Regions from separate parts of the Streptomyces sp. NPDC057963 genome, predicted to be linked through region 2. Evidence: predicted binding sites of a transcription regulator. Region 2 holds the regulator's gene; each other region holds the start of a gene.
What was found. Region 2 encodes HrcA, which represses chaperone genes, less so after heat shock. Its sites were predicted from a motif close to TTNGCACTCNGNNNNNCNGAGTGCNAA; they were not measured.
Positions count from the first base shown of each region.

Region 1: a site for HrcA is predicted at 1,064-1,090, ahead of groES (co-chaperone GroES). Genes of this name have one in related genera too.
Region 3: a site for HrcA is predicted at 1,510-1,536, ahead of groL (chaperonin GroEL). Genes of this name have one in related genera too.

Region 1 is NZ_JBHVPX010000001.1:196,269-199,498, reverse strand. Features, by position in the region: gene ACFVT1_RS00855 (polysaccharide deacetylase family protein) at 1-203, shown strand, start outside; gene ACFVT1_RS00850 (hypothetical protein) at 200-559, shown strand; gene ACFVT1_RS00845 (DUF6234 family protein) at 445-756, opposite strand; gene groES (co-chaperone GroES) at 1,242-1,550, shown strand; gene groL (chaperonin GroEL) at 1,648-3,230, shown strand, end outside.
Region 2 is NZ_JBHVPX010000007.1:149,744-152,973, forward strand. Features, by position in the region: gene ACFVT1_RS18465 (MBL fold metallo-hydrolase) at 1-652, opposite strand, end outside; gene hrcA (heat-inducible transcriptional repressor HrcA) at 850-1,866, shown strand; gene dnaJ (molecular chaperone DnaJ) at 1,867-3,003, shown strand; gene ACFVT1_RS18480 (nitronate monooxygenase) at 3,165-3,230, shown strand, end outside.
Region 3 is NZ_JBHVPX010000001.1:586,861-590,090, forward strand. Features, by position in the region: gene groL (chaperonin GroEL) at 1-1,347, opposite strand, end outside; gene ACFVT1_RS02775 (cold-shock protein) at 1,669-1,875, opposite strand; gene ACFVT1_RS02780 (MoaD/ThiS family protein) at 2,298-2,576, opposite strand; gene thrC (threonine synthase) at 2,606-3,230, opposite strand, start outside.

The DNA.
Region 1 (3,230 bases), on a different contig from region 2:
TGCCGCTCTGGAACGCGGAGGCGTTCCCGGACCACATGGAGTGGCGCGAGGAGGACCAGGACCTGCACCCCGGCGACATCATCCTCACGCACTTCCGGGGACCGAAGGAATGGGGTGCCGGCATGGCCGACCTGGTCCGCGCGGTCATGAAGACCGTCACGGACAAGGGGTACGCCGTGGCCCGGCTCGAGGACTACGTATGAGAGGGGCGTACCGGCCGCTCGCCGGACTGCTGGCGGCCGGTGCGCTCCTGACCGCCATCGCCGGGTGCGCGCAGTCGGTGGACCCGATCGAACGGCTGGGCCGCAAGGCCGCGCAGAGGGTGGCCCACCCCCGGCCGACCCCCGCGGCGGGCTCGCAGGCGCGTCCGCGCGGTGGGCGTGGTGATCACGGTGAGCGTGGCGACCACGGGGCGCCGGGGTCGCTGGTCGTCATCGCCTGCGATCAGCCGCCGGAGTCCAGGCACTCGTGGTTGTCGCCGCCGCTGAGGCACTGGTGGCCGGACCGGCCGGGACCGTCCGAAGGGGTGGAGGCCGGCGCCGGGTGCGAGCGGCGGTAGTCCTCGTGCCCGGTCGGCACCGTCACCGCGCTCAGCAGCAGAGCCACCAGGATCCGGATCGCCCCGCCCGCGGCAGGCCCGCGCGGATCAGTGCCGCGGCGATCAGGCAGACCACCGCGGCGATCCCGCCGAAGACGAGGACGGGCGTCCGGTCCATCGGCGGCGGCCCCACCGGCTCCTGTCCGCGGGGGTCCCACCGCGCGAAGGCCAGGCAGTAGGCGGCGGCCGTGCAGATCAGCCCCTCCAGAACCACCAGCAGCAGGCCCGGCGGCACGTCGAGGCAGCCGCTCGCCGCGGGCGGGGAGTCCCGTGCGGCCGAGGGGCGGGGCGAGGAAGAGCCCGGCGGCGGCGGTGGGTACGGAGGTTCGAGCATGAACCCACAGTCGTACGGAACGGTGCGGTCCGTCCCCGCGTTGTCCCCATGGTGCCCGGACCGTTGCCTGCGGCCGGCCCTCCGCCGCACCGCGCGCCGACGGGGATTTCCCGACGCCACGACTGGCTGGATTGGCACTCCGCTTGACCGAGTGCTAATCGCGGTCATAGTCTCGGTGCTGGCACTCACCACTGGAGAGTGCCAGCAGTACTGTGCGACTGGCAGGTCCGGCACCCGCGACGACGGATCCACCTGGTCGCCACCCAAAGACTGTTACCCCGTGAGATCTCCGAAGGGGGAGACCGGATCGTGTCGACCGCCAGCACCAAGGTTGCGATCAAGCCGCTCGAGGACCGCATTGTGGTCCAGCCGCTCGACGCCGAGCAGACCACGGCCTCCGGCCTGGTCATTCCGGACACCGCCAAGGAGAAGCCCCAGGAGGGCGTCGTCCTGGCCGTGGGACCGGGCCGCTTCGAGAACGGCGAGCGCCTTCCGCTCGACGTCAAGACCGGCGACGTCGTGCTCTACAGCAAGTACGGCGGCACCGAGGTGAAGTACAACGGCGAGGAGTACCTCGTCCTCTCGGCTCGCGACGTGCTCGCGATCATCGAGAAGTAATTCACCCACGTTTTCTGTTCTGCGCCCCTGGCCCCCTGCGAACTAACCAGCCGGGCGGTCGGGGGCGCAGTTCGTTCGAGAGGAAAGCTCAGCTCCCATGGCGAAGATCCTGAAGTTCGACGAGGACGCCCGTCGCGCCCTTGAGCGCGGCGTCAACAAGCTTGCCGACACGGTCAAGGTGACGATCGGCCCCAAGGGCCGCAACGTCGTCATCGACAAGAAGTTCGGCGCTCCCACCATCACCAACGACGGTGTCACCATCGCGCGCGAGGTCGAGCTCGACGACCCGTACGAGAACCTCGGTGCCCAGCTGGTGAAGGAGGTGGCGACCAAGACCAACGACGTCGCGGGTGACGGTACGACCACCGCCACCGTGCTGGCCCAGGCGCTCGTCCGCGAGGGTCTGCGCAACGTCGCCGCGGGTGCGTCCCCGGCCGCCCTGAAGAAGGGCATCGACGCCGCGGTCAAGGCCGTGTCCGAGGAGCTCCTCGCGACCGCCCGCCCGATCGACGACAAGACCGACATCGCCGCCGTGGCCGCGCTCTCCGCGCAGGACCCGCAGGTCGGCGAGCTCATCGCCGAGGCGATGGACAAGGTCGGCAAGGACGGCGTCATCACCGTCGAGGAGTCCAACACCTTCGGGCTGGACCTCGACTTCACCGAGGGCATGGCCTTCGACAAGGGCTACCTGTCCCCGTACATGGTGACCGACCAGGAGCGTATGGAGGCCGTCCTCGACGACCCGTACATCCTGATCCACCAGGGCAAGATCGGCGCGATCCAGGAGCTGCTCCCGCTGCTGGAGAAGGTCATCCAGGCCGGTGGCTCCAAGCCGCTGCTGATCATCGCCGAGGACGTCGAGGGCGAGGCCCTGTCGACCCTGGTCGTCAACAAGATCCGTGGCACCTTCAACGCCGTCGCAGTGAAGGCCCCGGGCTTCGGTGACCGCCGCAAGGCCATGCTCGGCGACATCGCCACCCTCACCGGTGCGACCGTCATCGCCGAGGAGGTCGGTCTCAAGCTTGAGCAGGCCGGTCTGGACGTGCTGGGCACCGCCCGCCGCGTCACGGTCTCCAAGGACGACACGACGATCGTGGACGGCGGCGGCGAGCCCGGCGACGTCAAGGGCCGGGTCAACCAGATCAAGGCCGAGATCGAGGGCACGGACTCCGACTGGGACCGCGAGAAGCTCCAGGAGCGCCTCGCGAAGCTGGCCGGCGGCGTGTGCGTGATCCGCGTCGGTGCCGCCACCGAGGTGGAGCTCAAGGAGAAGAAGCACCGTCTGGAGGACGCCATCTCCGCGACCCGCGCCGCGGTCGAGGAGGGCATCGTCTCCGGTGGTGGCTCCGCTCTGGTCCACGCCGTCAAGGTCCTGGAGGGCAACCTCGACAAGACCGGCGACGAGGCCACCGGTGTCGCGGTCGTGCGCCGCGCCGCCGTCGAGCCGCTGCGCTGGATCGCCGAGAACGCCGGCCTTGAGGGCTACGTCATCACCTCGAAGGTCTCCGAGCTCGACAAGGGCCAGGGCTTCAACGCCGCGACCGGCGAGTACGGCGACCTGGTGAAGGCCGGCGTCATCGACCCGGTCAAGGTCACCCGCTCCGCGCTGGAGAACGCCGCGTCCATCGCGTCGCTGCTGCTCACGACCGAGACGCTGGTCGTCGAGAAGCCGGCCGAGGA
Region 2 (3,230 bases):
GCCCGTGCCCCGGCACGTACACCGCGTCCTCGCCCCCGAGCGCCAGCAGCCGGTCCAGCGCGGCCGGCCAGCGGGCAGGCACCGCGTCCCGGCCCGCCTGCGGTTCACCGGACTCCTCGACCAGGTCGCCGCAGAGCACCACCGCGGGGGAGCCGGGGACGAGCGCCACCAGGTCGTGGCCGCTGTGGGCGGGGCCCACGTTCGCCAGCAGCACCTGACGGCCGCCCAGGTCGAGCGTCCACTCGCCGCACACCTCGTGGTGGGGCGCCACCACCACGCCGGCGGCCTCCGCCGCGTCGTGCTCGGACAGCCCGTGGCGGACCGCGGAGGCGTACAGCGCGTCCGCCCCGGACTTCAGCAGGTCCGCCATGCCGACCGCTCCGTACACCTGGACGCCGGAGAACGCCGCGGTGCCCAGCACATGGTCGAAGTGCGGGTGGCTGAGTGCGATATGCGTCACCTTCCGGCCGAGCAGGGCCTGTGCCTGGGCACGTACTTCGGCGCCTTCGCGGAGCGTCGATCCGGTGTCGTAGAGCAGTACTCCATCGGCTCCGACCACCAGCGCGACGGTCGCATCCCATCCTGGAAGGCGCCGTCGGCCCATTCCGTGACCGAGTCGCTCCCAGCCGAACTCTTCCCAAGAGACGTTCATACCGGGACGCTATCGGCAACGACCTGCGTGGTCACGCGGTAGCGTGGCCGGTCGCCCTTGCTAGGTCCCCACTCGGCCGCCGTACACTGGCCGGGGGATTGCTGGCACTCGCGAGGACAGAGTGCCAGGCGGATTCCTGGGAATGAAACAGGGAACGGCCCGAGAACCACCGAGGAACACAGCTGGAGGTGTGCGCCATGCTCAGCGAACGCAGACTCGAAGTGCTGCGCGCCATCGTCCAGGACTACGTCGGCACCGAGGAGCCGGTGGGCTCCAAGGCGCTCACCGAGCGGCACAAGCTGGGGGTCTCCCCGGCCACCGTCCGCAACGACATGGCGGTGCTGGAGGACGAGGGCTTCATCGCCCAGCCCCACACCAGTGCGGGGCGTATCCCGACGGACAAGGGCTACCGGCTCTTCGTCGACAGGCTCGCGGGCGTCAAGCCCCTCTCGTCGCCGGAACGCCGGGCCATTCACAACTTCCTCGACGGCGCCGTCGACCTCGACGACGTCGTGGGCCGCACCGTACGGCTGCTCGCGCAGCTGACCCGGCAGGTCGCCATCGTGCAGTACCCCTCGCTGACCCGGTCCACGGTGCGGCATGTGGAACTGCTGTCGCTGGCGTCCGCCCGGCTGATGCTCGTGCTGATCACGGACACCGGCCGGGTCGAACAGCGCATGATCGACTGCCCCGCCCCCTTCGGTGAGACCTCTCTCGCCGATCTGCGGGCCCGGCTCAACAGCCGGGTCGTCGGACGCCGTTTCGCGGATGTCCCGCAGCTGGTGCAGGACCTGCCGGAATCATTCGAGAGCGAGGACCGGGGAACCGTGTCCACCGTGCTCTCCACCCTGCTCGAAACCCTCGTCGAGGAGACGGAGGAGCGGCTGATGATCGGCGGCACCTCCAACCTCACCCGCTTCGGGCACGACTTCCCGGTGATGATCCGGCCGGTGCTGGAGGCACTGGAGGAGCAGGTCGTGCTGCTGAAGCTGCTCGGCGAGGCCAAGGACTCAGGCATGACCGTACGGATCGGGCACGAGAACGCCCACGAGGGGCTCAACTCCACGTCCGTCGTCGCGGTCGGCTACGGTTCGGGCGACGAGGCAGTCGCCAAACTCGGCGTGGTCGGACCGACCCGCATGGACTACCCCGGAACGATGGGAGCGGTACGCGCAGTGGCACGTTACGTCGGACAGATCCTGGCGGAGTCGTAAGTGGCCACGGACTACTACGCCGTACTCGGCGTGCGCCGCGACGCATCTCAGGACGAGATCAAGAAGGCATTCCGGCGGCTCGCCCGCGAGCTGCATCCGGATGTGAACCCCGATCCGAAGACCCAGGAGCGGTTCAAGGAGATCAACGCCGCCTACGAGGTGTTGTCGGACCCGCAGAAGAAGCAGGTCTACGACCTCGGCGGCGACCCGCTGTCCGCCTCCGGCGGCGGTGGCGCGGGCGGGTTCGGACAGGGTGGCTTCGGCAACTTCTCCGACATCATGGACGCGTTCTTCGGTACGTCGTCGCAGCGCGGGCCCCGTTCGCGCACGCGGCGCGGCCAGGACGCCATGATCCGGCTGGAGATCGATCTCGCCGAGGCCGCGTTCGGCACGACCAAGGACATCCAGGTCGACACGGCCGTGGTCTGTACGACCTGCAGCGGCGAGGGTGCCGCGCCGGGCACCTCCGCCCAGACCTGTGACATGTGCCGCGGCCGCGGCGAGGTCTCGCAGGTCACCCGGTCCTTCCTCGGCCAGGTCATGACCTCGCGGCCCTGCCCGCAGTGCCAGGGCTTCGGCACGGTCGTGCCGACCCCGTGCCCGGAGTGCGCCGGCGACGGCCGTATCCGGTCCCGGCGCACGCTCACCGTGAAGATCCCCGCCGGTGTCGACAACGGCACCCGCATCCAGCTCGCGGGCGAGGGCGAGGTCGGCCCCGGCGGCGGCCCGGCCGGCGATCTGTACGTGGAGATCCACGAACTGCCGCACGCGGTGTTCCAGCGCCGCGGTGACGACCTGCACTGCACGGTCACCATCCCCATGACGGCGGGCGCGCTCGGCACCAAGGTGCCGCTGGAGACGCTCGACGGACTGGAGGAGGTCGACATCCGGCCCGGCACCCAGTCCGGCCAGTCGGTCCCGCTGCACGGCCGCGGCATCACACATCTGCGCGGCGGCGGGCGCGGCGATCTGATCGTGCACGTCGAGGTCATGACCCCGACGAAGCTGGACCCGGAGCAGGAGAGGCTGCTGCGCGACCTGGCGAAGCTGCGCGGCGAGGAGCGGCCCACCGGCCAGTTCCAGCCCGGACAGCAGGGGCTGTTCTCCCGTCTGAAGGACGCCTTCAACGGCCGCTGACGGTTCCCGGGGACGGTTTCGTACGCCGTCCCCGCGGCACCGTTCCCGAACGCCGGACGGGCTCGCTCACCGAGCCCGTCCGGCGTTCGCGCACAGATTTGAGGACAAAGGGGACCCGGGCCGGGCACGCCACGGCGGGCGGGACGTGACACGATGCGGTCATGTCATCCGTGTTGACCGATCTCTGCCGGTATCCGATCGTGCAGGCCCCGATGGCGGGTGGTGTG
Region 3 (3,230 bases), on a different contig from region 2:
CTTGAGCGGGGCCTCCAGCGCCAGCTTGACGGCGTTGGCGCCGGTCGCCTCGTCACCCGAGAGCTCCAGCTTCTCGAAGACGGCCGAGGCCTGGAGCAGAGCCACGCCACCACCGGCGACGATGCCCTCCTCGACGGCGGCCTTGGCGTTGCGCACCGCGTCCTCGATGCGGTGCTTGCGCTCCTTGAGCTCGACCTCGGTCGCGGCACCGGCCTTGATGACGGCCACGCCGCCGGCCAGCTTCGCGAGGCGCTCCTGAAGCTTCTCGCGGTCGTAGTCCGAGTCGGAGTTCTCGATCTCGGCACGGATCTGGTTGACGCGACCCTGAACCTGGTCGCTGTCACCGGCACCGTCGACGATCGTGGTCTCGTCCTTGGTGATGACGACCTTGCGGGCGCGGCCGAGCAGGTCGAGACCGGCGTTCTCCAGCTTGAGGCCGACCTCCTCGGAGATGACGGTGCCACCGGTGAGGATGGCGATGTCGCCGAGCATGGCCTTGCGGCGGTCACCGAAGCCCGGGGCCTTGACGGCGACGGACTTGAAGGTGCCACGGATCTTGTTGACGACCAGGGTCGACAGGGCCTCGCCCTCGACGTCCTCGGCGATGATCAGCAGCGGCTTGCCGGACTGCATGACCTTCTCCAGCAGCGGAAGGAGGTCCTTCACGTTGCTGACCTTCGAGTTCACGATCAGGATGTACGGGTCGTCGAGGGACGACTCCATGCGCTCCATGTCCGTGGCGAAGTACGCCGAGATGTAGCCCTTGTCGAAGCGCATACCCTCGGTGAGCTCCAGCTCCAGACCGAAGGTCTGGGACTCCTCGACGGTGATGACGCCTTCCTTGCCGACCTTGTCCATGGCCTCGGCGATGAGCTCGCCGATCTGGGTGTCGGCGGCGGAGATGGAGGCGGTCGAAGCGATCTGCTCCTTGGTCTCCACGTCCTTGGCCTGCTCCAGGAGGGCGGCGGAGACGGCCTCGACGGCCTTCTCGATACCCCGCTTGAGGGCCATCGGGTTGGCACCCGCGGCGACGTTGCGAAGGCCCTCGCGGACGAGCGCCTGGGCGAGAACGGTGGCGGTGGTCGTACCGTCGCCGGCGACGTCGTCCGTCTTCTTGGCGACCTCCTTGACCAGCTCCGCACCGATCTTCTCGTACGGGTCCTCCAGCTCGATCTCCTTGGCGATGGACACACCATCGTTGGTGATCGTGGGGGCGCCCCACTTCTTCTCAAGGACGACGTTGCGACCCTTGGGGCCAAGGGTGACCTTGACGGCGTCGGCGAGCTGGTTCATGCCGCGCTCGAGACCGCGCCGGGCCTCCTCGTCGAACGCGATGATCTTGGCCATGTGAAGTGGTCCTCCCGGACAGGGGTGGATTTCTCCGGACCGAGTGGCGCCCGCGACGGACGGCCTGCGTGACCGGCGGTTCCTTGCCCCACCGGACCTGCGGGCCTCACCGGCCCGATCCAAGTTCTGTCACTCTCACCTGGAGAGTGCTAACGCCAATGATTAGCACTCGACCCCGGAGAGTGCAAGCGTCCCCCTCGGGATGTGGACAACCACGCCCCCTCCCGGGCGGCCCCGGACGCACGGACGCACGGAGGGCCCGTACCCCAGGGGTACGGGCCCTCCGTGCGTGAGTAGTGTCGTTGGCCGACCGCGTCGAGCTCAGCCGACGGCGAGCTTGACCATGTCCGCCTGCGGCCCCTTCTGGCCCTGCGAGATCTCGAATTCAACTCGCTGACCCTCTTCGAGGGTGCGGTACCCGTCCATCTGGATCGCGCTGTAGTGGACGAAAACATCCGCACCACCGTCGACCGCGATGAAGCCGTACCCCTTCTCCGCGTTGAACCACTTGACGGTGCCCTGAGCCATGCCTAACTCCCCTATTACTGGCCCTTGCACAGGACCGCACTTCGCGGACCCGGGTCAGAACTCACCCTCCGACAGGAGAGGGTGTGTGCGCCGGAACGCGTCGACCGCGGCCGAATGTATCTGCCCAACTGCCCTCTGCAACAGGTCAATCGGACGAGAATTCTGGGCAGCACCGAACGCCCGAATATGAGGGATTCATGAGATTCCAGGGCAAGTCGGGCCGGGCAAAGGCGACTTATGGCGCAAGGAGATCGAGCACTTTGGCTGCTTCTTGTCGCGACCGGGCGCATTCTCGTATGCGGGCGGCACGGGCAGCTGGGGGGACTTCCCACACTGTACCGCGCTCAACCATGCAGAATTGCCCCCTCCGCTTCTCTCGCAGAGGGGGCAATTCCGATAACGCCGTGAAACCGGACAGGGGATCAGCAGCCGCCCGCGACCGCCGGGATGATCGAGATGCCGGCGCCGTCCGGCGTCGCCGTCTCCAGGCCGCCCTCGAAGCGCACGTCGTCGTCGTTGACGTACACGTTCACGAAGCGGCGCAGCTTGCCCTGGTCGTCCAGGACGCGGGCGGCGATGCCCGGGTGGTTCTGCTCCAGGGACCCGATGACCTGCGAGAGGGTCGAGCCCTCCGCCGGGACCTCGGCCTGGCCGCCCGTGTAGGTGCGGAGGATGGTGGGGATGCGGACCTTGACGCTCATGGCGGGTGCCTCTCTTCGGTCTCGGGTGATCAGCTGGTGGCGAGGCCGGCGGCGCGGAACGCGTCCAGGCTCGGGCGGATCGTCGCGGTCGCCTGCGAGGTGGCGGCCACCGCGTCCAGGGTCTTGAGGCCGTCACCGGTGTTGAGGACGACGGTGGTCAGCGCCGGGTCGAGCAGACCGGCCTCGATGAGCTTCTTCGTCACGCCGACCGTCACCCCGCCGGCCGTCTCCGCGAAGATGCCCTCGGTGCGCGCCAGCAGCTTGATCGCATCGACGACCTGCTCGTCGTCGACGTCCTCGACCGCGCCGCCGGTGCGGCGGGCGATGTCCAGGACGTACGGGCCGTCGGCCGGGTTGCCGATCGCCAGGGACTTGGCGATGGTGTTCGGCTTCTGGGGCCGTACGACGTCGAGTCCGGCCTTGAAGGCGGTGGAGACCGGGGAGCAGCCCTCGGCCTGGGCACCGAAGATCTTGTACGGCTTGTCCTCGACCAGACCGAGCTTGATCAGCTCCTGGAGCCCCTTGTCGATCTTCGTGAGCTGCGAGCCGGACGCGATCGGGATGACGATCTGGTCGGGCAGCCGCCAGCCGAGCTGCTCGCAGATCTCGTACGCCAGGGTCTTGGAGCCCTCGCCGTAGTAGGGGCGCAGGTTG